Regions from separate parts of the Rhizobium sp. CB3090 genome, predicted to be linked through region 1. Evidence: predicted binding sites of a transcription regulator. Region 1 holds the regulator's gene; the other holds the start of a gene.

Region 1 (15,909 bases):
CGGCGTCGACGCCCGTTTGCCTGCGGAGGCTGTGCCCGTTTCCTGCGAGGTCGGAAATGTCTGCGATCCCAAGTTGGTCGGCGATCTCTTTTCCCGCGTCGATGCCGTGCTCTCCTGCCTGCCGTTTCACCTGAACGCCGATCTGGCGCGTCTCGCCCATGGCGCCGGCATTCACTACTTCGATCTGACGGAGGATGTGCCGACCACGAACGGCATCATCGAGCTTGCAAAGAGCGCACGCGGCTTGATGGCGCCGCAATGCGGCCTGGCGCCCGGTTTCGTCGGCATCGTCGGTGCAAGTCTCGCAGATGGTTTCGATCGCTGCCGCTCGATCCGCATGCGCGTCGGTGCCTTGCCACAGAATCCGACCGGACTGTTGGGTTATGCCTTCAACTGGTCGCCGGAGGGCGTGGTCAACGAATATCTGAACGATTGCGAAGTCATCGAGGGCGGTGTGCGCAAGCTGGTCTCGCCGATGGAATGGCACGAGACGCTCTACGTCAACGGCGTCAAACTCGAAGCCTTTACCACCTCAGGCGGCCTCGGAACCATGTGCAGCACCATGCTCGGCCGGGTGGAAAACCTCGATTATAAAACCATGCGATACCCCGGCCACATGGAGTTGATGAATTTCTTCTTCCATGAGTTGCTGATGCGCGACCGCCGCCAGCTTGCCGGTGAGATCCTGACCGAGGCGAAGCCGCCGGTCGACGACGATGTCGTCTATGTCCATGTCTCCGCCGAAGGCGCGATCAACGGCAATCTGCGCCGGCGGGAATTCGTGCGCGCTTACTATCCGATCGAAATCGCCGGCGAAATCCGTACCGCCATTTCCTGGACCACGTCAGCCTCCGTCGTTGCCGTCATCGAGCTGGTGCGTGCCGGCCGTCTGCCCTCGACCGGCTTCCTGCATCAGGAGCATATCCCGCTGGACACCTTCCTCGAAACGCGGACCGGCAGCCTGTTCAAGGGCGGCATCACGCATCACGGATGATGCGGCTTCTCTGACGGCGTATGTGAGACCTCGGAAAACAGCCAGGCGCGAAAGGCCGCGATGGCTGGCCGTTCCAGCGCGGTCGGCGGATAGACCAGGTGATAGGCCAGCGTGCTCGCAAGCCCCATCGGAAAGGGCGCGGCAACCGTGCCGTCGCCCAATTCCTTTTCGACGAAAGAGCGCCGCATCAACGCGATGCCGAGCCCTGCCTTCATGGCATGGTAAGCGCCGGTGCCGTCGGTGAAGATCGGCCCTCGTGTCGCGTCGACCTTGGTTGCGCCGGCTGCCTGCAGCCAGAGCTGCCAGTCGCGCCGGTAGACATCATGGATCAGCGTCAGGTCGGCCAACGCGTCGGCCGTGGGTGATGGACCCAGAGAGACCGCGATCTCAGGCGTGCAGACCGGCACATATTCGTCATCGAGCAATCGCTCGCTCGCCAGCCCCTCATAGCCGCCGAGCCCATGGCGGATGGCGATGTCGATGCCGTCGCGCTGGAAATCCATCATCCGGTGCGAGGCGCTGATGCGGAGATCGATTTCGGGATGCGCCTGTTCGAAACGTATCAGCCGCGGCACCAGCCAGTGCGTGGCAAAGCCCGCGGTGCATGTAACAGTCAGCACCGTGTCGCGCGCCCGCATCGTCAGCGCCGCCGTCGCCTCACGCACCAGGCGAAAGGCGGTGCGCAGCGTCGCGAAATAATCCGCGCCGTCAGCCGTCAGCGCGAGGCCGCGCGCCCGGCGGTCGAAAAGCCGCGCGCCCAGTGAGATTTCGAGATCGCGTACCTGTAGACTGACCGCGCCAGGGGTCACATGCAGCTCCCTGGCGGCGACTGTCATGCTCAGATGACGCGCCGAAGCTTCGAAGGCGCGCAGCGCCGAGAGGGAAGGCAGTTGATCCATGATGATTGAGTTCAGCTAAACGATCGAACGAAAAAGACTCGTTTGCAGGAGCCTAATGATTGCGGGATTATCCCATCAATCTCGAATGCTGACAAGAAACTGCATTTTCGCTCAGCATCGAGCCAAACTCATAGAATGGAAAATGGGAGATATCGCCATGGCGCAGAAATCGATGGGCGCGGCGGAGTGGGGCATGCTGTTGGGATTGTCGATCCTTTGGGGCGGCTCGTTCCTGTTCAACGGCATCCTGGTACACCAACTGCCGCCCTTCACCATCGTTACGGCGCGCGTCGCCTTGGCGGCAATAGCCTTGCATATCATCGTCCGGATAACCGGTCAGGCCATGCCGCGTGACCGTCAGACCTGGGCCGCCTTCTTCGGCATGGGTGTCCTCAACAATGTCATTCCCTTCCTGCTGATCGTCTGGGGCCAGACCCATATCGCCAGTGGTCTGGCCTCCATCCTCAACGCAACGACACCGCTCTTCGCCGTCGTGGTGGCGCACTTTCTGACGACGGACGAGAAAATGACCGGCAATCGCCTGATCGGCGTTATCGTCGGTTTTGCCGGCGTCGCACTGATGATCGGCCCGTCGGTGCTGAGCAGCCTCGGTTCGAATGTGCTGGCCCAGCTCGCCGTGCTGGGCGCCGCCTTCTCCTATTCGCTCGCCGGTATTTTCGGCCGCCGCTTCCGTCACATGGGTCTTGCGCCCATCATCCCCGCCGCCGGACAGGTGACGGCCTCGACCATCCTGCTGTTGCCGGTTGCGCTTCTGATAGACCACCCTTGGACGCTCAGCATGCCCGCGACGGAAACCTTAGTGGCACTGGCCGGCCTGGCGATCCTCTCGACCGCGATTGCCTATGTCCTGTTTTTCCGCATCCTGGCGACGGCAGGCGCCACCAATCTGATGTTGGTCACCTTCCTTATTCCCGTGAGTGCCATACTGCTCGGCGCGCTAATTCTCGGCGAACAATTGCAGCCGAAGCACTTTATCGGCATGGCGATGATTGCGGTCGGCCTTGCGGCGATCGACGGGCGATTACTCGCTTTCAGGAGACGAAGCGTAGCGGCGGAATAGGATGCACCTTTCGCCTTTTCAGCACGCCAGATCGGCGACCACGGAATCGAGGATCAGCATGCCCGCCGGTGTACAGCGCAGGCGGGAATTGCCGAGACGCTCAATGAAGCCATGCTCCAGCAAGAGCTGCTCGCGCTTCGGATCAGGCTCCCTGCCGGAGAGCTGCTGCCAGCGCACGAGATCGATCCCTTCTTTCAGGCGCAGGCCCATCAGCAACAACTCGTCGGCCTGCTCGTCGAAGCCGAGCATTTCCTGATCGAGGACGCCGTGGCCGTCGCGCTCGACCAGCTCCAGCCAGCTTTCCGGCTTTCGCTCGGTGGACGTCGCCAGTTTCTTCGGGCCCTGGGTCAGCCGGCCGTGGGCACCGGGGCCGATGCCGGCATAGTCGCCATAGCGCCAATAGGTGAGATTGTGGCGGCTCTCCGCGCCGGGGCGCGCGTGGTTGGAAACCTCATAGGCCGGCATGCCTTCGCGCTCGGTGATCTCCTGCGTTGCCTCATAGAGCAGCGCCGATTGGTCGCCATCCGGCACGATCAGTTTGCCGGCCTTGTGAAGCCCATAGAAGGGTGTGCCTTCTTCGATGGTCAATTGATAGAGCGAGAGGTGATCGACGGCGTAGGAGATCGCCTCCTTCAGTTCTCGCTCCCATTCCTCGACGGTCTGGTTCGGGCGGGCATAGATGAGGTCGAAGGACATGCGCGGAAAGATTTCGCGCGCCAGCTTGATCGCCTTCAGCGCATCGGCGACGTCATGAAGACGGCCGAGAAACTTCAGGTCGCGGTCGTTCAGCGCCTGCACGCCCATGGAAACGCGATTGACGCCTGCCGCACGATAGCCGCGAAAGCGCTCGGCCTCGACACTCGACGGATTGGCCTCCATGGTGATCTCGATACCGTCAGGCACATGCCAGGTCCGGGCAATGCCGTCGAGGATCGTGGCAACCGTCTCCGGCTTCATCAGTGACGGCGTGCCGCCGCCGAGAAAGATGCTGGTCACAGTCTTGGGGCCGCTGATTGCCCGCATCGTCGCCATCTCTTTCAGAAAGGCGGCTGCGAAACGTTCCTGATCGACCGGTTGATGGCGGACGTGGCTGTTGAAATCGCAGTAGGGACACTTGGCCGCGCAAAAGGGCCAATGCACATAGACGCCGAAACCGGGTTCGCCGGTATCCGGTAGCAATTGCGCCCCGCGCATCAGGTCCTGGGTATCTACGATTTCCACGGGGTTAGCTTATGCCTCCAGGCAGGTTTCGACAAAGGTCTTGAAGGCGCGGGCGCGATGCGAGAGAGCCTGCTGATCGCCATGCTTCCAGCCATGCTTTTGTCCGGCGCTCATCTCGCCGAAGGTGGTGTCATACCCCTCGGGCTGGAAGACCGGATCGTAGCCGAAGCCCTGGGTGCCGCGCGGCGGCCAGACGACGGTGCCCTCGACTTCGCCGCGGAAAAACTCGGTATGCCCGTCCGGCCAGGCAAGGCAGAGAACACTGACGAAACGCGCCGTGCGGCTCTCCGGCGAGGTGGCGCCGGCCTTTTCCAACGCAGTCTCGACCTTCTGCATTGCCATTGCGAAGTCGCGCGTACCGTCAGGCTTTTCCGCCCAATTGGCCGTATAGACGCCGGGATCGCCGCCAAGCGCATCGATCACCAGGCCGGAATCGTCCGATAGCGCTGGCAGACCGGAGGCATGCGCAGACGCGAGCGCCTTGATCGCGGCATTTTCCTCAAAAGTCGTGCCGGTCTCGTCCGGCTCGATGAAATTGAGATCGGCGGCAGACTTGGCAGCAAAACCGAGTGGGCCGATCAGGTCTCGAATTTCCTGGATCTTGCCGGCATTGTGGCTGGCGACGACGATGGTCTTGGTATCGAGCTTGCGCATATCCTGTCCTGTCAGATGCCCCAGATGCTGGTTTCGGCGCATTCCAGGCTGTTGCCGGCCGGGTCGCGGAAATAGATCGAGCGGCCGCCACTCGGCCAGTGAAAATCGGCTTCGATATCGACCCCGGCAGCCTTCAGCTTTTGCGCCATGGCTTCGATGTCGTTGCCGCTGACACGGAAGCAGACGTGACCATGGCCTTTCGTACCATGCGGCGGCACGGGCAGGGCGCCCGGTTCATGCGGCTTGACGGTTTCCGCGCTATTGAAGATCAGCAGCACGCCCGGCCCGCAGCGATAGAAAACATGGCGGTTGCCGCCGCGCGAGATCTTCTGCAGTCCGAGAATGCCGCCATAGAAAGCCTCAGCCGCATCGAGATCGTCCGCATAAAGCGCGGTTTCGAGGATACTTTCGATATGGGGCTGGGTCATGACCTTCTCCCCTCGGGGAGCTGCCAAACAGCCTTACGGTGCAACGCCTCCTCAACCCGCGCTATGCGCGGCCTTCTCCCCGTTGGGGCGAAGGTGTATCCGCCGCGTCTCCTGTCCCGACCGCCATCATCGCCAGGAGAAGTTTTGAGAGCGGATATAGAAGCAAGCCGCACGATGCGCATTTTCCAATATCCTCAGGCAATCGCCTGCTTCTGCAGCTCCACCAGCTCGGCAATGCCGTTCTTGGCGAGGTGCATCAGGGTTGTGAATTCTTCTTCGCTGAAAGGCGTGCCTTCGGCCGTGCCTTGGATTTCGACAATGCCGCCGGCGCCGGTCATGACGAAATTGGCGTCGGTCTCGGCGGATGAATCCTCGAGATAGTCGAGATCGATCACCGGTTGGCTGGCGAAGATGCCGCAGGAAACGGCGGCGATATGATCCTTCAGGACACGGTCCGTCTTGATCATATTGCGGCTTTCCATCCACTTCAGGCAGTCGTAGAGGGCGATCCAGGCGCCGGTGATCGAGGCCGTGCGGGTGCCACCATCGGCCTGGATGACGTCGCAGTCGAGTGTAATCTGGCGCTCGCCCAGCGCCTGCAGGTCGACGACAGCGCGCAGCGAGCGGCCGATGAGGCGTTGTATCTCCTGCGTGCGGCCGCCCTGCTTGCCGGCAGCGGCTTCGCGCTTCATGCGCTCGCCGGTGGCACGCGGCAACATGCCGTATTCGGCGGTGATCCAACCCTTGCCGCTGTTGCGCAGCCATGGCGGCGTTTTTTCTTCCAGACTCGCCGTGCAGAGCACATGGGTGTCGCCGAATTTGACCAGGCAAGAGCCTTCCGCGTGCTTGGAAAAATTGCGCTCAAATGACACTTTGCGCATCTGGTCGGTTTTTCTGCCTGAAGGCCGCATTCTGCTCTCCTGAAAGTTTATTGACCGCTTCTACGATCCACTGGCGGCTTTTGCAAAGGAAAAGCAGGCCGAAGGGCCTTGTCGTGGCAGCGTTGGCATTTTTCCCTTTTGCCATTGCTAACTGAATGATTATATTTTGACCAAGGCTCAACAGAACGGATTTGACAGCGAAATGGGGTTCACGACATCGTCGGTTTCGGATGCCATTGCAGCGCTGGACGAACGCTCGAAGGAAATCTTCCGCCGTATCGTTGAAGGCTATCTTGAAAATGGCGAACCGCTCGGCTCGCGCAATCTCTCGCGCTTGCTGCCCATGTCTCTTTCGCCGGCCTCCGTGCGCAACGTCATGAGCGATCTGGAAGAGCTCGGTCTCATCTATTCACCGCATATCAGCGCTGGCCGGCTGCCGACGCAGGTGGGCTTACGGTTCTTCGTCGACGCTTTCATGCAGGTCGGCGATCTCTCTGCGGAAGACCGCGCCACCATCGATCGTCAGGTGCGCGGCAGCAATCGCGACCAGCCGATGGAATCTGTCATGACCGAGGCGAGCCGCATGCTTTCGGGTATTTCGCGCGGCGCCGGACTGGTGATCACTTCGAAGAGCGACCCGGTGCTGAAGCATGTCGAATTCATCCGCCTGGAGCCCACCAAGGCGCTGGCCGTGCTCGTCGGCGATCACGATCAGGTGGAAAACCGCATCATCGAACTGCCGGCCGGCGTTACCTCCTCGCAGCTCACGGAAGCGGCGAATTTCCTCAATGCCCATATGACCGGCCAGACACTGCCGGAGCTGCGCCGTCAGTTGCAGACGTTGAAAGAGAGTGTGCGCCAGGAACTCGACATCCTGTCACATGAACTCGTCGAACGCGGGATCGCCGTCTGGTCCGGCGACGGAGATGACGGCAAACCGACGCAGCTTATCGTGCGCGGCCGCGCCAATCTATTGGCCGAAGTGGGCGGTGCTGAAGATCTGGATCGCCTGCGCCTGTTGTTCGACGATCTCGAAAAGAAGGATAGCCTGATCGAGATCCTGAATCTGGCCGAAAGCGGGCCGGGCGTGCGCATCTTTATCGGCTCGGAAAATAAGCTCTTTTCGCTCTCCGGCTCGTCACTGATCGTTGCGCCTTATCGCGATGACGACGACCGTATCGTCGGCGCCGTCGGCGTCATCGGGCCGACACGGCTGAATTATGCCCGCATCGTGCCCATGGTGGACTATACCGCCCAACTGATTTCCAGGCTGTCGCGGCCAGGGATGTGACGAAAGCCTCTGGAGAGCGGGCATCCTTTGAATGTCTAAGTTCGTTTCAGTCGGGTAGCAGGGTTCCCGATCCGCCCATCTCCGCCGGCATGTCCTTTTGTTTCGGCAGACCGTCCCTCAGGTGCAGCACGGTGTTCTCGTAGTTGACATGAAGCATCGGCTGAAAGTCGAGAGTTGGAATGATGGCGGCGTAGACATCGGTTACGCCCCACAGGGGATGTTCGGTCAACAGATGGCCGCCGCAAATCCTGCACCATTTGCGCAGGCTTTTTGCGCTTCTCTGGTAGCTGCCGATGTGGTCGGCCCCCTTGGTGATATGCACGGCGTCCGGCGGCCAGAGCGAGAAAGCATTGACCGGCCCCGCCGACCACTCCCGGCAGGAGTCGCAATGGCAATAACCCATCGCCACCGGCTCGCCACTGACTGCGATTTCCACCGCGCCGCAGAAACATTTGCCCGAATGGGACTGGCTGCTGGACATGGACGCACCTCATGTCGCGTTGAAACGGCCCCGACTATACCCGGAAAGGGTCTTCCATAGTAGAAGCTCCAACGGGGGAGGCTTTTCACCCGATTGGTATTCGGGCAAATAGGACCGGATTGCCGGGAAATGCCTGTTCTTCGCGACAAAGCCTTGATTTTTTCCGGCCAAACCTCGATATCGGGCTCATTCAAAAGACAAAGCAATTCGGAGACCGTCATGATCGACGAAACAACGAAAACCGGACCTGACGCCACGGCGACTGACAATCCCGCGGACTTTGCGCAAGAGGCTGTGGAAACCGCGGATGCGGCCCAGCCTTCGCAGCCGGATCCGGTCGAGCTGCTTAAGGCCGAAAATAGCGATCTGCGTGACCGCTATCTGCGCCTTGCCGCCGAAATGGACAACTTGCGCCGTCGCACCGAGCGCGATGTGAAGGACGCCAAGTCCTATTCCGTCGCCAGCTTCGCCCGCGACATGCTCGCCGTGGCGGACAATCTGCGCCGCACGCTGGAAGCCATTCCGGCTGAAGCCCGTGCCGAAGCCGATGCCGGCCTGAAGACGCTGATCGAAGGCGTGGAAATGACCGAACGCTCCATGCTGTCGGCCTTGGAGCGCCACGGTGTCCGCCAGATCGAGCCGGTCGGCCAGAAGTTCGATCCCAATTTCCATCAGGCGATGTTCGAAGTGCCGAACGCTGAAGTGCCGAACAATACCGTCGTGCAGGTGGTGCAGGCCGGTTTCGTCATCGGTGAGCGTGTTCTGCGCCCGGCCATGGTCGGCGTTGCCAAGGGCGGTCCGAAGGTTGCCGAGATTTCCGAACCGGGCGCCAACAGCCCGTTCGACGAAAAAGACGCCTGATCTGCAAATCGTGCTTAAAAGAAGAGCCGGATGACCTCGTCATCCGGCTCTTCTTTTTATCAGCGTTTAAGCCCGCGTCGGTCTGTCAGGCCGCGTTGGACGCCTGCTCTTCATTGAGGAAGGCATAGATCGCCGAGGCGGAATCGGTGGCGCGCAGCTTGGCGACAAGATCCTGGTCGCGCAACACGCGGGCAATGCGCGACAGCGCTTTCAGATGATCAGCGCCGGCGCCCTCGGGGGCGAGCAGCAGGAAGACGAGATCGACAGGCTGGTCGTCCAGCGCTTCAAAGTCGACGGGCGCTTCCAGGCGCGCGAAAATACCAATGATGGATTTGATGCTGGTGAGCTTGCCGTGCGGAATGGCGATGCCATTGCCGACGCCGGTAGAGCCCAGACGCTCCCGCTGCAGCACGACGTCGAAAATCTCGCGCTCGGGCAGTCCGGTCAATTTGGAGGCTTTGGCTGCCAGCTCCTGAAGCAATTGTTTTTTGGAATTTGCCCTCAAGGCGGGGATGATCGCATCTTGGTGCAGCAAATCTGCCAATGCCATTCTCTTTATCCTTCGTGTCGCCGAGATCCGATGACGGAGGAGCGGCGGCCGGCTGATACAGCGCGGGGCCGTCGCTCATCTTCTTTTCTCAGCCCTTGATATTGGCTGCGTCGATCCAGCCAATGTTGCCGTCCTGGCGACGGTAAACGATATTCAAATGTTCCTTGCCGGGGCTGCGGAAAAGCAGCAGCGGCTCGTCGGTCATGTCGAGCGCCATCACGGCGGTCGCGACCGACATGGTCTTTAGCTGTTTCGTGCTTTCGGCGACGATCGCCGGCGCGAAATCGGCTGGGACTTCGTCGTCGTCGTCCGGAACACCGTCCATGACGGTATAGGCGACTTCGGCGAGGCCATTCGTGTGGTTGCCGGCCTGATGATCCTTGAGCTTGCGTTTGTAGCGGCGCAGGCGCTTTTCAATGCGCTCTGAGGCAGCGTCGAACGCCAATTGCGGGTCCATCGCCTCTCCGGCAGCATGCAGGACGACGCCACTGTCGAGATGAAGTTTGCAGTCGGCTGCGAAGCGGGAACTGGATTTCTGGACCGTCACTTGGCCGGAATACCCTCCGTCGAAGTATTTCGTCACGGCCATACCGATCTGGTCTTCAATCCTTTGGCGGAAGGAGTCACCAATTTCCATATGTTTCCCGGAGACACGCACACTCATGGAGTTTCCCTTCTTGTAGCGGTTATTGGGCGCGCCAGTTTACGCCAAGCCTCAAGCTCATCCAAGCACTTCACGCAGTCAAAGACAAATTGCGTTTGTCAGGCGCCCTGGGGATGGTGGGGATAAGTTCATGGCAGTGATGTCCTGCACCGATTGCGGCGGGCTTCTAGCTCCGCCATATCGGAAAGTCAACAGAATCTTAAGGATCTGTCAGGAGACCCGCAGTCTGCGGTTGAGACCGGCAATTGCTAAAAGGCGGCTACCTTCGCCAGCGCGCGCTTCTCCCGGCGGCGCTGTACCGAGGAGGGGATGTTCATCGCTTCACGGTATTTTGCAACTGTACGACGAGCAAGCTCGATGCCGCCCTTCTTTAGCGTATCGACGATGTCGTCGTCGGAGAGCACGGCCTCCGGGCTCTCCTGCGAGATCAGCAGGCGAATCTTGTGACGCACGGCCTCGGCCGAATGGCTGTCGCCGCCCTCGACAGCGCCGATCGAGACGGTGAAGAAGTATTTGAGCTCGAACAGGCCGCGCGGTGTCAGCATGTATTTGTTCGAGGTCACGCGGCTGACGGTCGACTCATGCATCTTGATGGCATCAGCCACGGTCTTCAGATTGAGCGGCCGCAGATGATCGACACCGTGCACGAGAAAGGCATCCTGCTGCCGGACGATCTCGCTTGCCACCTTCATGATCGTCTTGGCGCGCTGATCGAGGCTGCGCGTCAGCCAATTGGCATTCTGCAGACATTCCGACAGAAAAGCGTGATCCTGGCTCGTCTTTGAGACGGAGGCGAAATAGGACTGGCTGACCAGGACGCGCGGCAGCGTATCCGGATTGAGCTCCACCAGCCAGCCACCGTCGGAGGACGGCCGCACCACGATATCGGGCATGATCGCCTCGGATATGCCGGTCTCGAAGCCGCTGCCCGGCTTCGGGTTCAACTGGCGGATCTCCGCCATCATGTCGAGCAGATCTTCCTCGTCGACGCCGCAGAGCCGCTTCAACGTGGCGAAATCGCGCCGGGCAAGAAGTTCGAGGTTGTGGATCAGCCGTTCCATGGCGGGATCGAAACGGTCCTTTTGGCGGAGCTGGATCGCCAGGCATTCGCTAAGAGAACGGGCAAAGACGCCGGGAGGGTCGAGCAATTGCAATGCGCCGAGCACGCGCTCGACATCCGCAACGGCGGCGCCGAGGCGCTCCGCGGTGTCATTCAAATCGGCCTGCAGATAGCCGGCATCGTCGAGCTGGTCGACAAGATGCTGGGCAATCAGCCGGTCGGCCATGCTGGGCAGGGAAAAGGGGATCTGTTCGTTCAGGTGGTCGCGCAGCGAAATCTGGCCGGCGACGAAATCGTCGAGGTCGTAGCTTTCGCCAGCTTCGCCGCCGGGCATGGATTTCCACTGGCTGAGCAGCTCCGGCGCATCCGCACGCTGCGGGCTGCCGTCATCGGGAAAGACATTGCTGAAATTGGTATCGAGCTCATCGCTCAGTCGGTCGGCATGGCCGGTATTTTCGCTCTCGTACCAGTCGCTGGCGAGATCGCCGTTATGACGGTCATCGTCGCCATGGCTTTCATCCGCCGCCTCGAATCTTTCGTCCTTCGCCTCGCGGTCACCACCGCTGCCTATATCCTCGTCATTTGACGTAAATTCGAGCAGCGGATTTTTTTCGACTTCCTGAGCAATGAATTGGGTGAGCTCGAAATGCGTCATCTGCAGCAACTGGATGGATTGCATCAGTTGCGGTGTCATCACCAGGCTTTGGCTTTGGCGCAGGAAAAGATTGGCCGATAATGCCATGGCGGACGCGAAACTCCCCTTCCTCTCTTCGGGAATCCGCGTTCTTCGCTATGAAAAATCCGCAAAATTCCAACTGGCCCAAAAATTGCTTTTTTATTGGGTTTGGTCAAGCGGAACTGTCACGGGATGGTGAATTTCCGGAGTGCTACGCTCTCCGGTAAGGCAGGGGAGCGCCCCGGTTCAACCGCAGCTTTTTAAAGGCTGAAATTGTCACCGAGGTAGAGCTTACGCACTTCCGGATTGCTGACGATGTCGTTGGCCCTGCCATGGGTCAGCACCTCGCCGGCATGGATGATATAGGCGCGGTCGATGAGGCCGAGCGTCTCGCGGACGTTGTGATCGGTGATCAGCACGCCGATGCCGCGCGCCGTCAGATGATGCACGAGATTCTGGATGTCCGCGACCGAGATCGGATCGACGCCCGCAAAAGGCTCGTCGAGCAGCATAAAGGTCGGGTCGGTCGCCAGTGCGCGGGCAATTTCCAGACGCCGCCGCTCGCCGCCGGAGAGGGCGATCGCCGGCACCGTGCGCAGATTGCGGATGTGGAATTCCTCGAGCAGCTCGTCGATCTTCCGCTCGCGCTTCTTCTTGTCCTTTTCATGGACTTCGAGCACGGCGCGGATGTTCTCTTCCACCGTCAGGCCGCGAAAGATCGAGGCCTCCTGCGGCAGATAGCCGACGCCCAGGCGAGCGCGGCGGTACATCGGCATCGAGGTGACGTTGTTGCCGTCGATCTCGATCGTGCCCTCATCGACCGGCACCAGTCCGGTGATCATATAGAAGCATGTCGTCTTGCCGGCACCGTTCGGTCCGAGCAGGCCAACGGCCTCGCCACGCCGCACGACCAGCGAGACGCCGTTGACGACGCGCCGCGTGCGGTAGGTCTTGGTGAGGCCGCGCGCAATCAGGGTGCCCTGATAACGCGCTTTGTCCGCGGCCGCCGTGCCGGATGCCGCAGTGCTCGATCCGGACGCGCCGGGCAAGGTGGGTGTGGTCGATATCGTCACGAGAAGACCGGGATCAGTTCTTTTTTTGCTGTTGCTGCTGTACTTGCTGCGATTTCGGATCGAGCTGAATCTGGACGCGACCCCCACAGGCATCCAATTGCGCTTCACCCGTGGCCATATGCACGGTGAGCTGACAGCCGGTGAATACGTTCGGCCCGTCGGTCAGCACGACCTTCTGGCCCTTGAGAATGGCAAGCTGGTTGGCCATGTCGAAAGAGCCGTCATCCGCCGTCGCCGTCTGCGTGCCTGAAACGAGATAGACTTTGTCGGTGACCAGAATGTGGTCGATATCGGCATTGCCCGAGACCAGCGACTGGTTTTGCTGCTTGGCGGCGGTTGCGACCGGATTTTCGGTTGCCGGCTTGGCATTGGCATCGGCAGGCTGCTTCTTCTTGTAGAAGACCGTCATCTTGCCCGCCTGCATCGTCGTGGTGCCCTGAACGACCTTGACGTTGCCGGTAAAGACCGCCTGGCTTTCCGCATCATGAATCTCCAGCTTGTCGCTTTCGATCTGGATCGGCTGATCCTTGGAAAGCTTCAGGCCAGGCATGTTGCTCGTCGTTGCCTGGGCGCCCGCTTCTGTCGCCGCAAAAATTGCAAGTGCGCTAAAGGCGCAGAGAAGGCCTGCCTTGCGCAGTCCAGAGTTGAAAAGAGAATGTCGCCAATCGTTTGTCATGAACCGCCCGGCTGTTGCTCGCTAGCTGAATTATGGAGTCCGGCTGGTTCGATATGCATCTGAACCTGCCCGTCGAATTCGATTACGCTCCCCTTATCCGTCATCTTGAGCGACTGTGCAACAACCGACATGCCCCCTCTGTAGATTGCAACCTGATCCTGGCTGGAGAGGTCACCCTTCTTCACGTCGAGGAAGGCCGTCCTGAACTCTGCGCGCAGGCCGTTGTCCATCAGAATGGTAAAGGGTGCGGTGAGCTTCAGCGTGTCGGCCTGGCGATCGAAATCCGCGCTTTGGGCCGTTACGTGCGCAATCACCTGGCTGTTGACCGGCATGGAGGCCTTGATGGTCTTGAGCGTGATCATATTGGGATTCTTGATATCCTGCAGCGCCTTTTCGGCGAGCATGGAATAATTGATGCCGTCCTTGTTGCGGCCGGCGATGGCGGGACGCTCCATCACGACCTTGCCGTCTTCGATCCTGGCGCCCTCGATCTGAATGTTCTCCGGCAGATATGCGCGCACGACCGAAACCGCGATGAAGATCAGCGAGACGATCAACGCAGCCACAGGAAGCAGGATCTTCAGCTTTCTCACGCGCGCAGAATGAAAGATCGCGTCCTTATACGCGTTTCTTTCTGGCGCGGAGCCGATCGCCTGGCCGGAGGTCTCGATAGTTTTGAGCATGCAACAGGTCCGTCTTCTCTGATCCGGAAAAACACGTTCAAGTCATGCCAGACTGTGCCAACAAGCCTGGCAGATCGTTTCGCATTATTGCATTGGCTTGCCAATATGGATTTTTTTCTGCAACAAGCAATTTTAGCGAAAAAATATAATACGCTGCCGTTTCGTCCGTCGGTTATCGCCCTATCTGACGAAACGCTTCATGGAAAGCCTGGACACAATCTCGAAAATTGAAGTGGATTTTCGCGAAGGATTATGCCCGTTTCAAGATGTTGGTATATCCGGTTCGTTGTGTATCCGATTCATGACAAAGGGAGAGATAAGGCGTTATGGACAGTTCTGCAATCGCAGATCGGCGGCAATTGCGCCGCAAGCTTGGCTTTTGGCGCGTCATTGCCGTTCTTCTCCTGGTGGCGCTGGGCTTTGCGCTTTATCGTTTCGCGGCCGGCGATCTACCCTCCATACGCGGACCGCAGATCGCCCGCGTCAAAATTTCCGGCCTTATCCTGGATGACACCGAGCTTTTGGAGCGGCTGAAGAAGATCCAGGACAATGATCAGGTCAAGGCGTTGATCGTCTCGATTTCATCGACCGGCGGCACGACCTATGGCGGCGAACGTATCTTTAAGGCCATTCGTGCCGTTGCCGCGAAGAAGCCCGTGGTCTCCGATATCCGCACCGTAGCAGCGTCTGCCGGCTACATGATCGCGACGGCGGGTGATGACATTGTCGCCGGCGACACGTCGATCACCGGCTCGATCGGCGTCATCTTTCAGTATCCGCAGGCGAAAGAGCTGCTCGACAAGCTTGGCCTCTCGCTGGACGAAATCAAGTCGGCGCCGCTGAAGGCCGAGCCATCGCCATTCCATCCGGCGAGCGAAGAGGCCAAGGCGATGATCCGCAACATGGTCATGGACAGCTATGGCTGGTTCGTCGATCTCGTCGCCGACCGTCGCAAATTGCCGCGCGACGAGGTGCTGAAGCTCGCGGATGGCAGCATCTTCACCGGCCGGCAGGCATTGCAGAACAAGCTGATCGACACCCTCGGCGGCGAAGACGAAATCCGCGCCTATCTCGACACGCGCAAGGTCAAAAAGGACTTGCCGATCGTCGATTGGAAGGCAGAGGACAAAACCTCATCCTTCTTTTGGCCGAGCGCCGCTTCTTGGTTGCTAAATCGTCTCGGTTATGATGATTTTATGAAGGGAGAGGATCTCCAGAAAATTATGACAGAGAAGTTGTTTCTTGACGGCCTGCTTTCTGTTTGGCAGGGTGCAGCTAATTGATAAATCAATGATTTAAGGGGGCAACCGTGATTAAGTCGGAATTGGTGCAGATTGTGGCGGCACGTAACCCGCATCTCTACCACCGCGATGTCGAAAATATCGTCAACGCTGTCCTCGACGAGATCACCGATGCGCTCGCTGCGGGAAATCGCGTTGAACTACGCGGTTTCGGCGCTTTTTCCGTCAAGAACCGGCCCTCGCGCTCCGGTCGCAACCCGCGTACGGGCGATACGGTGTTCGTCGAGGAAAAATGGGTTCCCTTCTTCAAGACTGGCAAGGAGCTGCGTGAGCGCCTGAATCCCGGCGCCGGCGACGAAGAAGACGACAATTAATCATCGTTTTTGGCGGATACTCTTCGCGAACGTCCCCGGTGGACATGCCCGGTGGACATGACTGCGCCGTGACCGGGTGGCACTTGAACTTGGCCCGGTCTGTCTTATTCTGCGGCTATAG
Region 2 (15,909 bases), 350 kb from region 1:
CCTGTCCTGGCTGACCATCCTACGCAAGCGCGAGAATTTCCGTGCCGCCTTTGCCGGTTTCGATTTCGAGAAAGTGGCGGAGTTCGGCGAGGCTGACATCGAGCGCTGCCTCGGCGATGCCGGCATCATCCGCCATCGCGGCAAGATCGTCTCCACCATCAACAATGCCCGCCGCGCCATCGAGCTGCGCCAGGAATTCGGCTCGCTCGCCCGTTATTTCTGGAGCCACGAGCCGTCAGCCGAGGAGCGGCCTGCCTTCGTCGATTATCCGACTCTCGTCGCCAATCCGACGACGCCGGTCTCGGTGCGGATCTCGAAGGATCTGAAGAAGCGCGGCTGGACCTTCGTCGGCCCTACCACGGTCTATGCCTTCATGCAGGCCATGGGCCTCGTCAACGATCACATCGAAGGCTGCTATTGCCGGAAAGAGGTGGAGGCGATGCGCAATGCATTGGTACGGCCATGAGGCGCCTGATGCTTGCTTTTTCGCTGCTGGCTTTCGTCGTGCTCGGCGGTCAGGCCACCCATGCCCAGGACACTCAGGACGATGACAGCGCGCAGGGTGCCCAGCAGACGCCGCTTCCGCAACTCGATCGCGGCGAGACCGTCGAAAAGCTTGGTTTTCCCGCCGTCCTGGAGAAATTGAAGGGTTGGACGAAGTTCGGCAAGGGTAAGGTCTATACGCTACCGCTCAAGAAGGGCCAGCATGTCCGGATCACCTTCAGCTCGAAGAGCAAATACGCCTATATGGCAATCTTCGATCTCTCCTCGAATGAGGACGAATCCTTCTTCGGCACCGACGAGGACGGCATGGTCGCCGATGTCACTGTCAATGAAGACACGACATGGCTGATCAAGCCCTATTACTCCCGCGTCACCCGCCGCCGCGGCCGCGGTGCGCCCTACGAAATCCTCATCGACCCCAATCCGCCGGCCACACAGCAATCGAACCAGCCAACCGATCAGGCGCCGTCCTTGTTTCCGCCGAAGGCAAAGCAGGGGCAGTGAGGGATATTTAGGATAGTTCTGCAATCACCCCTCGCAGCTCCCCCAGATGCTCGATCTTCCGAAATCTCGGTGCCTCGGTCGGTTCAGCGACATGTTCGAAAGCCCATGTGAGCTCGTGCGGCACGAAGACGCCGTAGCTGCCGGCCGCGAGCGCGGGGACAATGTCTGATTTCAGCGAGTTGCCGACCATCATCGCCCGTTCCGGCCCATCGCCGACCTTGGAGAAGATGCGGCGATAGGTGGAGGCATTCTTGTCGGAGACGATTTCGATGGCGTCGAAGAGATCGCCGAGGCCGGATTGCGCAAGCTTGCGCTCCTGGTCGAAAAGATCGCCTTTAGTGATCAGGACCAGCAGGTAGCTGCCCGTCAGAGCTTCCAATGTCTGCCGCACATTGGGAAGCGTTTCAACGGGATGGGCGAGCAGATCGCGGCCGATGTCGAGAATTTCCGCAATCACGGTGGTCGGCACTTCGCCCTTGGTGATCTCGATCGCCGTCTCGATCATTGACAACGTGAAACCTTTGATGCCGAAGCCGTAATGGTGCAAGTTACGCTTCTCGGCTTCCAGCAGCCCTCGGGAAATGGTCTCGCTCTCGGCATAGTCGGCCAGCAGTTCGATGAACTGCCGTTCCGTCAGACGATAGAATTGTTCGTTCTGCCAGAGCGTATCGTCGGCATCGAAGCCGATTGTGGTCAATGGACGTTGCGTCATGGACATTCGTGCTTTTACGGATTGCATGGATACGAGAGTCTATCGCGCGCCGAAACGGAGGCAAGGGTGAAGCTCCGGTAACTGCATCGTGATCGGTGCCGGGTATCGCGTTGAAATCGGATTCCGGTGCATTATGTCGGTGTTGTCTCGATCGCCGCGGAGCCAGAGCCGCGCCTCGACGACTGTCTCATGACCTCGCCACGGCAGCGCCGATAGCGACTGTTATGCCGAGGCCAATCTATAGCGAAAAGATATGCATTCACCGGCCGGAAGCGTCTTCCGACTGATCACAAGGGAATTTTCCTATGCATTACAATCAACTCGGCAATACCGGCATGTTCGTCTCGGAACTTTGCCTGGGCACGATGACCTTCGGCGAAGCCAATCCCAACAGCGCCTGGGGCTCGATAGCAGACGTCGACCAGGCATTGGCCGACAAGATCGTAGAAGGTTCGCTCGCTGCCGGCGTCAACTTCATCGACACCGCCGACGTTTACTCTTTCGGCAACTCCGAAACGTTGCTCGGCCAAGCCCTGAAGAACCTCGGCGTGCCACGCAAGGATGTCGTCATCGCCACCAAGGTCTATGGCGTCATGGGCGACAAGCCGAACGACCGTGGCGCCTCGCGCGGCCATATCATGGATTCGGTTCAAGCCAGCTTGGAGCGGCTGCAAACCGATCACATCGACCTTTATCAGATCCATGCCACGGACACGGTGACGCCGCTCGACGAGACGTTGCGTGCGCTTGACGATCTCGTCTCTCGCGGACTGGTGCGCTATGCCGGCGTGTCCAATTGGCAGGCCTGGCGCATCGCCAAGGCGCTTGGTATTTCCGAACGCCGCGGTTTTGCCCGCTTCGAAACGGTACAGGCTTATTATTCCATCGCCGGCCGCGATCTGGAGCGCGAAATCGTGCCGCTGATGGCGGAAGAAAAGCTCGGCCTGATGGTCTGGTCGCCGCTCGCCGGCGGTCTTCTTTCCGGCAAGTACGGCCCGGGTGCTCCCGGCAATGGCGAGGGACGCCGCGCCAGCTTCGATTTTCCGCCCGTCGACAAGGACCGCGCCTGGGCCTGCGTCGCCGCGATGCGCGAGGTGGCGGAGAAGCACGGCGCCAGCGTCGCCACGGTGGCACTTGCCTGGATCCTGGCGAAGCCTTTCGTCACCAGCATCATCATCGGCGCCAAGCGTCTCGACCAACTCGACCAGAACCTGGCCGCCGTCAAGCTGAAGCTCGATGCGGACGATCTCGCCAAACTCGACGAGGTCAGCGCGCTGGCTCCGGAATATCCCGGTTGGATGCTCACCCGTCAGGGCGCGCTGCGCGTGCCGCAGCCCTTCGAACCGAAGGCTTGAGCCTTCGGGCCAGAAATGAAGCGCGCCGTCTCGGATGGGCGAGGCGGCGCCTGCCGTTCATCCATCAGCCCAGTCCGCGGTGGCTTGATCGCGACGAGAGGCGACAGAGGTGCCGCCTCTCGCTTTGTCTGGCGAATTATTTACCGTGCTTCTTCAGCCAGGCGTTCATCTCCTTGATTTCAGCCTCCTGCGCCTTGATGACACCTTCCGCCAATTTGCGCAGTTCCGGGTCCTTGCCGTATTTGAGTTCGATCTTGGCCATGTCGATGGCACCCTGATGATGCGGGATCATACCGCGCACGAAATCCGCATCGGCATCGCCGCTATAGGTGATCGTCATATCCTTATGCATCTTAGCCATGGCATCGTTGAACGCCTTGCTGGATGCGCCCTGGTTGCCCATTGGCTTGCTCATATCCATGCCGGACATGTCGTCGGCGAGGGCGGGGAGGGCAAGAGCGAGAGCAAAAGTGCCGGCGAGAATGATGGATTTTGAAACAGGCATGAGAATTCCTTTCCGTTTTGAACGGCATCTGAAGTCTTGTGCGGAAAAGTCCGCTTCGTTGATGAATGGAAATCAGCAATGTCAGGCGAAACGGGGAGGCGGCGCGGTTGGAGCTGGACGGGAGTCGTGCAGCCGTTGGCCATGCGCGGGTGCCGGATAAGAGAATGCCAGAGCCTTGCCATCGTCCAGCATAAGCGATGGCGCCATCGCCAGGCAGGCGGCGCAGGAAAGCACATGCGCCATACCGCCGGCACAGGGATTGTCCGGTTTCTTGTCGCTGTGCATGGCCATGGAAGCGTTATCCTTCATGCCGGGCATATCAGCCATGGTGGCATGCATGCTCACGCTGGATACCGCCGGCATCGCCATCGCGGAATGGCAGATGGGGCAATTCGCCAGCGCCGGCATGGCGCCGTAGAATAGCCAGGCAATGAGCATTGTCAGGATCGCGAAGAAGCGCATGCGCAAAAATCTAAATTTGTGGTCGCAAAAGGCAAGCGGAAATCGCGTTCACCGACGGTTGGCAGCATATCGTGGCGCCAGTTTGACCTCGCTCAGGATTTCGACGGGAGGGAATCTCACGCAATCGGCGACATCGAAAGTCACGGTAAATTTTGCCGGCGTTTCCGCCGCCCAGGTCAGTGCCGATTCGGCCGATGTCATCGGGATTTTCATCGCGACCGTGCAATGAGGCTGCCAGTGGTCTGGGCGGTAATGCTCATGAGATAGGATGGGATCGATTTCCCGATGAATGGCATGGTGGGCGTGCCGCAAGGCGCTGTCGTCGACCGGACGCGCCCAAAGCACCAGCACATCGTTCCTGAAGTGTCGGATGCCCGAGAACTCCACCGAAATCGCCGGAATGTCATGAAAAGCCTTGCCGGCGGCCTCACAGAGGTACTCGGGCGATATATCCTCGTAAATGGCAAAGGTCAGATGCGGAGGGTAGCTCAGCCCTTGCATTGATGGCACGGTTTCGAAGGCGCTGGCTTGCCGCCAGAGATCGAGGACGGGGAGCGCCGTGTTGTTGGTGCATTTCAGGCTGATCGCGTAGGACATGGCTTCTACGTCCCGGTTATCTGCTTCTGTCGCTTTTGTCGGTTTTGACGGACAGCAACATACAACAATCCTTGCCGCATCCCGCGCTATCCGCTAGTTAACCGCCACTGTTCCCGTACCCGGATTATCCTGCAAATGAGCGATAAACAAAAGAAACCGCAAAAGCTCAAAGCCCGCCTGCCGCGTGGCTTTGTCGATCGTTCGGCGAGCGATATTCGCGCCGTCAACGAAATGACCGCCAAGATCCGGGCCGTGTACGAGCATTATGGTTTCGATCCCGTCGAAACGCCGCTGTTCGAATATACCGATGCGCTCGGCAAATTCCTGCCCGACAGCGACCGGCCGAACGAGGGCGTGTTTTCGCTGCAGGACGATGACGAACAGTGGATGTCGCTGCGCTACGATCTGACGGCGCCGCTTGCCCGTCATGTCGCAGAGAATTTCAACGAGATTCAGCTCCCCTACCGCACCTATCGGGCGGGCTATGTTTTCCGCAACGAGAAGCCAGGCCCGGGCCGCTTCCGCCAGTTCATGCAGTTCGATGCCGATACGGTCGGTGCGCCGGGCGTACAGGCCGATGCTGAAATGTGCATGATGATGGCCGACACGCTGGAGGCGCTCGGCATCAAGCGCGGCGATTATGTGATCCGTGTCAACAACCGCAAGGTTCTGGACGGCGTGCTGGAGGCGATCGGCCTCGGTGGCGACGACAAGGCCGCCCAGCGGCTGAACGTTCTGCGTGCCATCGACAAGCTCGACAAGTTCGGCCCGCAAGGCGTGGCGCTGCTGCTTGGGCCGGGTCGCAAGGACGAGTCCGGCGACTTCACCAAGGGCGCGGGGCTGGATGCGGATCAGATCGAAAAAGTGCTCTTCTTCGTCGGCATCAAGGATTATGCCGAAAGTGCTGTCCGGCTGGCAGAGCTTGTCGCCGGCACGTCCAAGGGCAGCGAAGGCGTCGAGGAACTTAATCTGATCGGTTCGCTGGTCACCAGTGCCGGCTATCATTCCGATCGCATCAAGATCGATCCTTCCGTCGTGCGCGGCCTCGAATATTATACCGGTCCGGTCTATGAGGCCGAGCTGCTGTTCGACGTCACCAACGAAAAGGACGAAAAGGTCGTCTTTGGTTCGGTCGGCGGTGGCGGTCGTTATGACGGGCTCGTCTCGCGCTTCATGGGCCAGCCCGTGCCGGCAACGGGCTTTTCCATCGGCGTGTCGCGCCTGATGACGGCCTTGAAGAATCTCGGCAAGCTCGGGACGGAAGAAGTGATCGAGCCCGTGCTCGTCACCGTTATGGATGGCGATATCGAGGCCATGGGCCGCTACCAGCGCTTCACGCAGCAACTGCGCGCCGCCGGCATCCGCGCCGAGATGTTCCAGGGTAATTGGAAGAAGTTCGGCAATCAGCTCAAATACGCCGATCGCCGCGGCTGCCCGATCGCCATCATCCAGGGTGGCGACGAACGCGCTCAGGGCGTGGTGCAGCTCAAGGACCTGATTGAAGGCAAGCGCCTCTCCGGCGAGATCGAGGATAATGCAAGCTGGCGCGAGGCCCGCGTTGCGCAGGAGACAGTGCCGGAGGCCGATCTGGTGGCCAAGGTGCAGGAGATTTTGGCGGCGCAGGCGGAAGATAAGAAGAGGGCACTTGGCAATGTCTGAGTGGATCGGGCAACCTCGCTTTCTCCTTCTCCCCTTGGGGAGAAGGTGGCCCGAAGGGTCGGATGAGGGGGGCTCGCGGCTCGGAAGAGCTATCCTTCGCTTACCGTTCGGGATTCTCGTCACTTCGTTCCTCGGCCCCCTCATCCGCGCCCTGAGTTCGTCGAAGGGCGGGCACCTTCTCCCCAGCGGGGAGAAGGGAGAGGCAATCCCATGCCCCTGATCAACCTTCCCGATTTTTCCAACGACCTTCTTGCTGAGTTTGCCGCCCGCCGAACGGAACGGGTCGATACGCCCATCATCCAGCCGGCCGAGCCATTCCTCGATATGGCGGGCGAAGACCTACGCCGTCGTATCTTCATGACCGAGAACGAGACCGGCGCCAGCCTCTGCCTGCGGCCGGAATTCACCATTCCCGTCTGTCTGCGCCATATCGAAACCGCGACGGGCACCCCGAAGCGCTATTCCTATCTCGGCGAGATCTTTCGCCAGCGCCGCGAAGGCGGCAATGAATTCTATCAGGCGGGGATAGAGGACCTTGGCGATCGCGATATCGCCGGCGCCGATGCCCGCCTCATTGGCGATGCCATCGGCATTCTCAAGCGGCTGGTGCCGGGCAAGTCGCTCTCCGTGACACTCGGCGATCAAGCCGTGTTCGAGGCGGTCGTGCAAGCGCTCGGACTGCCATCCGGCTGGCAGAAGCGGCTGATTCATGCTTTCGGCAATATGACGCATCTCAAAGCGCTGTTGGCGCGGCTTGCAAGTCCGCAGCCGGTGACAGGCCTTGATCCGCATGTGCTGGATTTTCTGACGCGCGGCGACGAGCAGGGGCTGGTCACGCATATCGACAGCACCATGAAGGCGACCGGCTACTCTACCAATGCCAGCCGCTCGCCATTGGAGATTTCCCGTCGTCTCCGCGAAAAGCTGGTCCTCTCGGAAACCCATCTCGACGATGCGGCTTTCCGTGTTCTGGAGGAGTTCCTGTCGCTCAGCCTGCCGCTCGCCGACGCATCTTCAGCGCTGGTCGGGTTTGCCGATGCGGCCGGGCTGAAGCTGGGCACTGCGCTTGAGCGTTTCGACGCCCGCGTTACGGCTCTTGCCAATGCCGGGGTCGATGCCGCCCGAATCGAATATCGCGCCGCCTTCGGCCGCCCGCTGGACTATTACACTGGCCTCGTCTTTGAGGTGATGGTGGAAGGATCGCCGGCGGTGCTCGCCGGTGGCGGACGCTTCGATCGATTGCTGACGCTGCTCGGCGCGAAGGACCACATCCCAGCCGTCGGCTTCGCGATCTGGCTCGACCGGATCGAAACTGCGAGGGCCGCCTGATGACGATCACCATTGCGCTTCCCTCCAAGGGCCGCATGAAGGACGACTGCTCCGATATCTTCGCGCGCGCCGGCATGCCCATCATTGCCGTCGGCAATGACCGTTCGTATCGCGGCCGTGTCGAAGGCTGGGACGATGTCGAGGTCGCTTTCCTTTCCGCTTCGGAAATCTCGCGCGAGATCGGCAATGGCAGCGTCGATTTCGGCGTCACCGGCGAAGATCTGGTGCGCGAGGGATTGGCCGATGCTGATCGGCGCGTCGAATTCTGCGCTCGCCTAGGTTTTGGTCATGCGGATGTGGTGGTTGCCGTTCCGGATATCTGGCTCGATGTCGATACCATGGCCGATCTTGGCGATGTCGCCGCCGATTTCCGCGCGCGGCGCGGCCGCAGGCTGACGATCGCCACCAAATATTGGCGGTTGACGCAGCAGTTCTTCTCCAGCCAGCACGGCATTCAGCTCTACCGCATCGTCGAAAGCCTCGGCGCCACGGAAGGAGCACCTGCCGCCGGCTCTGCAGATATCATCGTCGACATCACCTCGACCGGCTCGACGCTGAAGGCGAACCATCTGAAGGTGCTTTCCGACGGCACCATCCTGCGCTCAGAAGCCTGCCTCGTCCGCGCGCGCAAGGAGAGCCACGAGAGCGATCCTTTGGTTCAGCGCATCATCGATGCCGTGCGCTCTGCGCTCTGATATTTCCTGCACCGTGCAATGATACGAAAAAAGCCCGCCGGGAAACCGGCGAGCTTTGAATGCTTGGGAGGTCTTGGACAATCAGGCGGCTGCGTAGGCGCCGCGGCGTGCGTCGAGCGAATAGACGCCCGGGCCGTTGGTGGCGAGCATGACGTAGGCGCCGGCGAGCGTGACGTTCTTCAGGAAGTTGACGAAGTTCAGGCCGTTGATCCAGCCGTTCGCAGCGGCCGGGAAATCGGGAACGTTGACCGGCGGCAGATGGAAGACGACGCCGGTGAAGACGCAGAACAGAGCGAGCAGCCAGCCGACGATGCGGATTTGGAAGCCGACGAGAACGCAGACGCCGGTGACGAATTCGAAGGCGCCAGCGAGATAGGTGAGAAGCGTAGCCGCCGGCATGCCGGCGCCGGCGATCATGCCTGCGGTGCCAGCCGGATCGGTCAGCTTGCCGAAGCCGGCGAAGATGAACATGAAGGCGAGCAGGATGCGCGCCACGAGGATGATGATGTTATTGGTGTTGGACATGACGGTCTCCAGTAAAGGTGTCGGTGCCGGGTGACGATTTCTGGAATCCTTATTCGCGATTTCGGTGAAATTGGAAAGATAAACAAAAGCGCACGATTAGTTCACAATTATTAAACAATCTCTTCGTCGCGGCACTCTTCCCATATGCTCCATATTGGCTATGTTGACGCGAATTTATTCGTCGTTGGCGCGAATTCATTCGTCAAATCATGATCTTGCGAAGGAGGCCCGATGGCCGATCTGTCTTCATTTCCAATCACCAAGCGGTGGCCTGCCAGCAATCCGGATATCGTCCAGCTCTATTCGCTGCCGACACCGAACGGCGTCAAGGTATCGATTGCGCTCGAAGAACTCGGCCTTGCCTATGAGCCGCATCTGATTTCCTTCAGCACCAACGATCAGAAATCGCCGGAATTCATGTCGTTGAATCCGAACGGCCGTATTCCGGCAATCATCGATCCCAACGGCCCTGACGGTAAGCCGATCGGCCTCTTCGAATCCGGTGCCATCCTCGTTTATCTCGCCGAAAAGACCGGCAAGCTGATGCCCAGGGACGCTGCCGGACGTTATGAAACGCTGCAGTGGGTGTTCTTCCAGATGGCCGGAATAGGCCCGATGTTCGGACAGTTCGGCCACTTCTTCAAATTCGCCGCCGACAAGGTTGCCAACAACCCCTATCCGGTAGAGCGCTACCGCGATGAGTCCAAGCGCCTGTTGAGCGTCCTGGAAGGCCGCCTGAAGGGCCGGCAGTGGATCATGGGCGACGAATACACCATCGCCGATATTGCCACGTTCCCGTGGGTCCGGGGCGTCGACGTCTTTTATGGTGGCCGCGAGGTTCTCGAATTCGCTAGTTTCCCCACGGTCATGGATTGGCTTGAACGCGCCATCGCCCGCCCGGCGAGCCAGCGCGGATTGAATATTCCGAAGCGGGATTGATAGCGAGTGTTCGCGTTCAGGGTACTACTGCCGGGTCGCCAACTGGCTGCCCGGCTCGAGTTTGAAGCGCGGAAAAAGGAAGACGCCCACCATGCTGCCGGCGTGTTTTCCCTCGGTGCCGATCGATTCGCCGACGCAGAAGATCGGCTGCCGATGCCCGCTGACACCGAGCGCTGTGGTGGAGTAGCAGAAACTGGAGGATGTGGTCGCCGCCTGCTCGAACAGGTCGAGGATGCGGGCGCGGTCATGGGCTTCGTAGCAATACATCAGGCTCAACAGGCCGCATTCGGACGAGGTCAATCCGTGCAGCATGGTGCCCCATTGACCAAGCTTGATGATGCCGCTCGATAAATCGCCGGTCCAGCCCTCTGAGACGCAGAACTGCGCCAGAAGATCAGGGTCATGTCCATTAAACTCCAACGACCCCGGAGCGAAAGGTGCAGCAAGATTGGCTTTGGCGATCTTGAACAAGGTATTCCCCACCCTGAGGCGCGGGTTCCCCTGCGCGCGCTTCAATCGAATTTCATGCATTATGGGACGGAGCGCCGCTCCGCATATTGCACAGCTAAGGACCGGCGAAGCCCCTTCTTCGCCGAACCCATTCACGCCAGGCGTGCTTCCGGATCGTCAATTCAATTTATCAAGTCACTTCAAGTAATGATTCTACGCGCGCAATCTATATAAAAGGTTATGACTATGCTCGCCCGCGGGTAGCGCGTGTCGAAAACAAGTAAAATTTACGTGCTCTGCAACAATCCCCCGAACATCATTGCGCTGCGCTTTATAGGGGCTTTTATAAAAACGGCAATGGGGCAATTTGCACAAATTTGCATAGTTGCAAAGTCTCTTGAATCTTGCGCGGCAGCCGGTTCAACATAAATAAAAAGGGCGGCCCGAGAGCCGCCCTTCGTCAATTCCGGATGCCGGAATAGATCATGAGATGAGGCGTGAGCCTATCACATCATGTCCATGCCGCCACTTCAGGCCGCTTGTCGGCCTGAAGCATCAAAGATGCATGGGCGAAGCTTTATGGACATTCCTGTGATTGGCCGATGGCCTATCACATCATGTCCATGCCGCCACTTCAGGCCGCTTGTCGGCCTGAAGCATCAAAGATGCATGGGCGAAGCTTTATGGACATTCCTGTGATTGGCCGATGGCCTATCACATCATGTCCATGCCGCCCATGCCGCCCATGCCGCCCGGCATGCCAGCAGGGGCATCCTTCTTCGGCAGCTCGGCAATCATGGCTTCGGTGGTGATCAGCAGCGAAGCAACCGAAGCTGCATCCTGCAGAGCCGTGCGAACGACCTTGACCGGGTCGACGATGCCCATGGTGATCATGTCGCCGTAGACGCCCGTCTGAGCGTTGTAGCCGAAGTTGTCTTCGTTCTTGTCGAGGATCTTGCCGACAACGATGGAGGCTTCATCACCAGCGTTTTCAGCGATCTGGCGGCAAGGAGCCTGCAGAGCGCGACGGATGATGTTGATGCCGGCTTCCTGATCGTCGTTTTCACCCTTTGCAGAGATCTTGACGGAAGAACGCAGCAGAGCGGTGCCGCCGCCCGGTACGATGCCTTCCTGAACGGCAGCACGCGTCGCGTTGAGGGCGTCGTCGATGCGGTCCTTCTTTTCCTTCACTTCGACTTCCGTCGAGCCGCCGACGCGGATGACGGCAACGCCGCCAGCGAGCTTGGCAAGACGTTCCTGCAGCTTTTCGCGGTCGTAGTCGGAGGTGGTTTCTTCGATCTGAGCCTTGATCTGGGCAACGCGGCCTTCGATGTCGGACTTGGCGCCCGAACCGTCGACGATCGTGGTGTTTTCCTTGGAGATCGAGACCTTCTTGGCGCGGCCGAGCATGTCGAGGGTGACAGACTCAAGCTTGATGCCGAGATCTTCGGAGATGACAGTGCCGCCCGTCAGGATGGCGATGTCTTCCAGCATGGCCTTGCGGCGATCGCCGAAGCCCGGAGCCTTGACGGCAGCGATCTTGAGGCCACCGCGCAGCTTGTTGACGACGAGCGTTGCGAGAGCTTCGCCTTCGACGTCTTCAGCGATGATGAGGAGCGGCTTGCCGGTCTGAACGACAGCTTCGAGAACCGGGAGCATGGCCTGCAGGTTCGAGAGCTTCTTCTCGTGCAGGAGGATGAACGCGTCTTCGAGATCGGCGATCATCTTTTCCGGGTTGGTTACGAAGTAGGGGCTGAGGTAGCCACGGTCGAACTGCATGCCTTCGACGACTTCGAGTTCGGTTTCAGCCGTCTTGGCTTCTTCAACCGTGATGACGCCTTCGTTGCCGACCTTCTGCATGGCTTCAGCAATATCGAGACCGATCTGCTTTTCGCCGTTTGCCGAGATCGTGCCGACCTGTGCGACTTCTTCCGAGGTGTTGATCTTCTTGGCCTTGGCCTGGAGATCCTTGACGACTTCAGCAACGGCGAGATCGATGCCGCGCTTCAGGTCCATCGGGTTCATGCCGGCAGCAACGGCCTTGGCGCCTTCGCGAACGATGGCCTGGGCAAGAACGGTTGCGGTCGTGGTGCCGTCGCCGGCGATGTCGTTGGTCTTCGAAGCAACTTCGCGGACCATCTGGGCGCCCATGTTTTCGAACTTGTCTTCGAGTTCGATTTCCTTGGCGACGGTGACGCCGTCCTTGGTGATGCGCGGAGCGCCGAAGGATTTGTCGATAACGACGTTACGACCCTTCGGGCCAAGCGTTACCTTCACTGCGTCAGCGAGGATATCGACGCCACGAAGCATCTTTTCGCGGGCGCTGCGGCCGAATTTTACTTCTTTAGCTGCCATGTTTGAAACTCCTGAATTCGCGTTGTCCGGGTTTATGGCCCGTCAGCTTTATCGGAAAAGGGAAACCGGCCGGATTAGCCGATGATGCCCATGATGTCGGCTTCCTTCATGATCAGAAGGTCTTCGCCATTGAGCTTGACTTCGGTGCCGGACCACTTGCCGAACAGCACGCGATCGCCAACCTTGACGTCGAGTGCTACGACCTTGCCGGATTCATCGCGGGCGCCAGAGCCGACGGCGACGATTTCGCCTTCCTGCGGCTTTTCCTTAGCGGTGTCCGGAATGATGATGCCACCCTTGGTCTTTTCTTCCGACTCGACGCGACGAACGACGACACGGTCATGAAGGGGGCGGAAATTGGTGCTTGCCATTGTCTAATCCCTCGATCAAATGACATTCACGGATCAGCGGGGGATCCGTATGGGCTCTTGTTAGCACTCTGCTTCAGCGAGTGCTAGCGGACGGTGATTTAGGGGTGGCTTCTGGGCGAGTCAAGAACAGCACTGTGAATTTTTTGCAGCGCTGCCCGGCTTGTTTGCGGATGATTAACGGCGCAAGCCAATTCTGTTTCATATCTCATTGTGAAAACGCCGTTCTTTTTTTGGTCCGCTGAGCCGAAAATCTGCCTTTTGCCCCAGCTTGCCGTCTGGGCCGTGTGCAATGCAAAAACCTGCGCACCGCTCTTGTAATTTGCTGGCCGGTTTGCAATGTCAGCCCGTGATTTCTTTGACCACGAGGACTGCATGGGCAAGCGTATCGAAAGCTTCCGCGAGATCGGCAAACTTTATGACGTTGCGCTCTGTGACGTCTGGGGTGTGCTGCACAACGGCGTCTCCGTTTACAAGGACGCGCCGGTTGCGCTGGAAGCTGCACGCGCAGAAGGACTGACGGTCGTCCTTATCACCAATTCTCCCCGCGTGGCGCCGAAGGTTGTCCAGCAGCTCCGGGAGATCGGCGTCCCCGACAGCGCCTATGACCGCATCGTCACCTCTGGCGATGTTACCCGCCGCCTGATTGCCGAGGGCCCGAAAAAGGTATTTCTGCTCGGTCCCGAGCGCGACATCGCCATCATCGAAGGGCTGGATGTCGTGCGCGTCGAGGCCGAAGAAGCCGAAAGCATCGTCTGCACCGGCTTTTTCGATGATGAAACCGAGACACCCGACGATTACACCGACATGCTGAAGGCCTGGGCGGCCCGTAATGTGCCGCTGATCTGCGCCAATCCCGATCTCGTCGTCGAGCGTGGCCACCGTATGATCCCCTGCGCCGGCGCCATGGCCGCTTATTACGATCGGCTCGGCGGCGAGACGCGGATCGCCGGCAAGCCGCACCAGCCGATCTACGATGCCTCGATTGCTGCTGCCCGCGAAGCGCGCGGCGAATTCCCTTTGTCGCGCGTTGTCGCGATCGGTGACGGCATACCGACCGATGTGCGCGGCGCGCTCGATTACGGCCTCGATCTTCTTTATATAAGCCATGGCATTCATGCTCGCGAATATGCCGTCGACGGTCACACCGACGAGGCAGCGCTTGGCGCCTTTCTGGCGCGCGAACAGGCGTCGCCAAAGTGGTGGATGCCGCGCCTTGTCTGAGGGGAGTGGTACCGATGACCGTTTTCCATCGCAATGAAACCCGTGAACCGCTGCCGGACAATCTCAAAGGCGGCGTCATTGCCATCGGTAATTTCGACGGCGTGCATCGCGGCCATCAATCCGTGCTCGATCGCGCGCTGGAGATCGCAAGGGAGCGCGGCGTGCCGGCACTGGTGCTGACCTTCGAGCCGCATCCGCGAACCGTCTTCAAGCCCGATCAGCCGGTTTTCCGTCTGACACCGGCCCCGCTGAAGGCGCGCCTGCTGGAGGCGATCGGCTTCAATGCCGTCATCGAATATCCCTTCGACCGGGCCTTTTCGCAGCGTTCCGCCGACGAATTCGTCCATTCGATTCTGATCGACTGGCTGCATGCGTCGGAAGTCGTCACCGGCTTCAATTTCCATTTCGGTCATGATCGCCAGGGCGGTCCGGCCTTCCTGATGAATGCCGGCAGTAAAAACGGTTTCGGCGTCACGCTGATCGATGCTTACCGCGATGAAAATGCCGAGGTGGTCTCGTCAAGCCGTATCCGGGAGCTGCTTGCGGAAGGCGAGGTGGCGGAGGTCGCTGGTCTGCTCGGCTATCGCTACACGGTAGAGGCAGAAGTCATCGGTGGCGAAAAACTCGGCCGCTCGCTCGGTTTCCCGACAGCCAATATGCGCTTGCCACCTGAGGCGCAGTTAAAGGCCGGCATCTACGCCGTGCGCTTCCGCGCCGCCGACGGTGTCATTCGCGATGCCGTCGCCAGCTATGGCCGGCGCCCGACGGTGACCGACAATGGGGTGCCTCTGCTCGAAACCTTCGTTTTCGACTTCAGCGGCGACCTCTATGGCCAGATCTGCTCCGTCTCCTTCTTCGGCTATCTCCGGCCCGAACTGAAGTTCGACGGCCTGGATCCGCTGGTCGCCCAGATCAGGAAGGACGAAGAGGAGGCGAGGGCGCTGCTCGCCGGCGTCCGCCCCCTCGGGGATATCGATCGCTTCATCGCCTTTTCTTGATGTTGCTCAAAGGATTGCAGGCCGAAAACCTGCCGCACCGCAACATCTTTGTGCCTTGAGCCGACCACCGGCTGCGCTAGTTCCTATGGGGAACGAGGTGCGGATTGCCGCGCCAAATCTCCGAAAGGCGCTCAAAATGGATAAAGGTTTTGGAACAGTGGCCTGCTGGCTGCTCGTCATTCCCTATATCGGCTTGCTCTGGGTCCCCTTCTACAACAGCCATGACCCGGTCGTCCTGGGTTTTCCCTTCTTTTATTGGTATCAGCTCGCCTGGGTGCCGATCACCGCTTTCCTGACCTGGATCGCCTATCGGAGCATGCGCCATGACGACTGAGACCGACACGTCCGCACTCGCGGTCTTCATCTTCTTTTTCGCGCTCGTCACCGTCATGGGTTTTGTCGCCGCGCGCTGGCGCCGGCCGAAGACTCTAGCCCGTATCGATGAATGGGGCCTCGGAGGACGTACTTTCGGGACCTGGATCACCTGGTTCCTGGTCGGCGGCGACTTTTACACCGCCTATACGGTGATCGCCGTTCCCGCACTTGTCTACACAGTCGGCGCCTACGGCTTCTTCGCTCTTCCTTATACGATTATCGTCTATCCCTTCGTCTTCATCGTGATGCCGGTTCTCTGGAAGCGAGCCAAGGACAATGGCTATGTCACGGCGGGCGATGTCGTGCATGGTCAATATGGTTCGCGCGCACTCGAATTGGCGGTGGCGATCACC

The links. The regulator HrcA, encoded in region 1, represses chaperone genes, less so after heat shock. The targets are predictions, from matches to a motif close to GTTAGCACTCNCNNNNNGNGAGTGCTAAC.
Region 2: a site for HrcA is predicted at 13,022-13,050, ahead of groES (co-chaperone GroES). Genes of this name have one in related genera too.

What each region holds. Positions count from the first base shown of each region.
Region 1 is NZ_CP121662.1:1,685-17,593, forward strand. It holds gene QA646_RS00010 (saccharopine dehydrogenase C-terminal domain-containing protein) at 1-994, shown strand, start outside; gene gcvA (transcriptional regulator GcvA) at 985-1,893, opposite strand; gene QA646_RS00020 (DMT family transporter) at 2,051-2,974, shown strand; gene hemW (radical SAM family heme chaperone HemW) at 2,993-4,168, opposite strand; gene rdgB (RdgB/HAM1 family non-canonical purine NTP pyrophosphatase) at 4,205-4,849, opposite strand; gene QA646_RS00035 (VOC family protein) at 4,861-5,277, opposite strand; gene rph (ribonuclease PH) at 5,472-6,188, opposite strand; gene hrcA (heat-inducible transcriptional repressor HrcA) at 6,361-7,449, shown strand; gene QA646_RS00050 (GFA family protein) at 7,496-7,930, opposite strand; gene grpE (nucleotide exchange factor GrpE) at 8,150-8,791, shown strand; gene ptsN (PTS IIA-like nitrogen regulatory protein PtsN) at 8,877-9,341, opposite strand; gene raiA (ribosome-associated translation inhibitor RaiA) at 9,430-10,005, opposite strand; gene rpoN (RNA polymerase factor sigma-54) at 10,254-11,807, opposite strand; gene lptB (LPS export ABC transporter ATP-binding protein) at 12,002-12,790, opposite strand; gene QA646_RS00080 (LptA/OstA family protein) at 12,828-13,490, opposite strand; gene lptC (LPS export ABC transporter periplasmic protein LptC) at 13,487-14,173, opposite strand; gene QA646_RS00090 (hypothetical protein) at 14,093-14,404, shown strand; gene sppA (signal peptide peptidase SppA) at 14,500-15,456, shown strand; gene QA646_RS00100 (integration host factor subunit beta) at 15,483-15,788, shown strand.
Region 2 is NZ_CP121662.1:354,084-369,992, forward strand. It holds gene QA646_RS01710 (DNA-3-methyladenine glycosylase I) at 1-466, shown strand, start outside; gene QA646_RS01715 (hypothetical protein) at 463-1,008, shown strand; gene QA646_RS01720 (HAD family hydrolase) at 1,016-1,720, opposite strand; gene QA646_RS01725 (aldo/keto reductase) at 2,026-3,075, shown strand; gene QA646_RS01730 (DUF305 domain-containing protein) at 3,212-3,580, opposite strand; gene QA646_RS01735 (hypothetical protein) at 3,662-4,042, opposite strand; gene QA646_RS01740 (2'-5' RNA ligase family protein) at 4,091-4,639, opposite strand; gene hisS (histidine--tRNA ligase) at 4,775-6,298, shown strand; gene QA646_RS01750 (ATP phosphoribosyltransferase regulatory subunit) at 6,509-7,627, shown strand; gene hisG (ATP phosphoribosyltransferase) at 7,627-8,322, shown strand; gene QA646_RS01760 (DoxX family protein) at 8,404-8,847, opposite strand; gene QA646_RS01765 (glutathione binding-like protein) at 9,079-9,786, shown strand; gene QA646_RS01770 (hypothetical protein) at 9,811-10,317, opposite strand; gene groL (chaperonin GroEL) at 10,951-12,591, opposite strand; gene groES (co-chaperone GroES) at 12,666-12,962, opposite strand; gene QA646_RS01785 (TIGR01459 family HAD-type hydrolase) at 13,335-14,183, shown strand; gene QA646_RS01790 (bifunctional riboflavin kinase/FAD synthetase) at 14,198-15,181, shown strand; gene QA646_RS01795 (DUF3311 domain-containing protein) at 15,318-15,515, shown strand; gene QA646_RS01800 (sodium:solute symporter family protein) at 15,505-15,909, shown strand, end outside.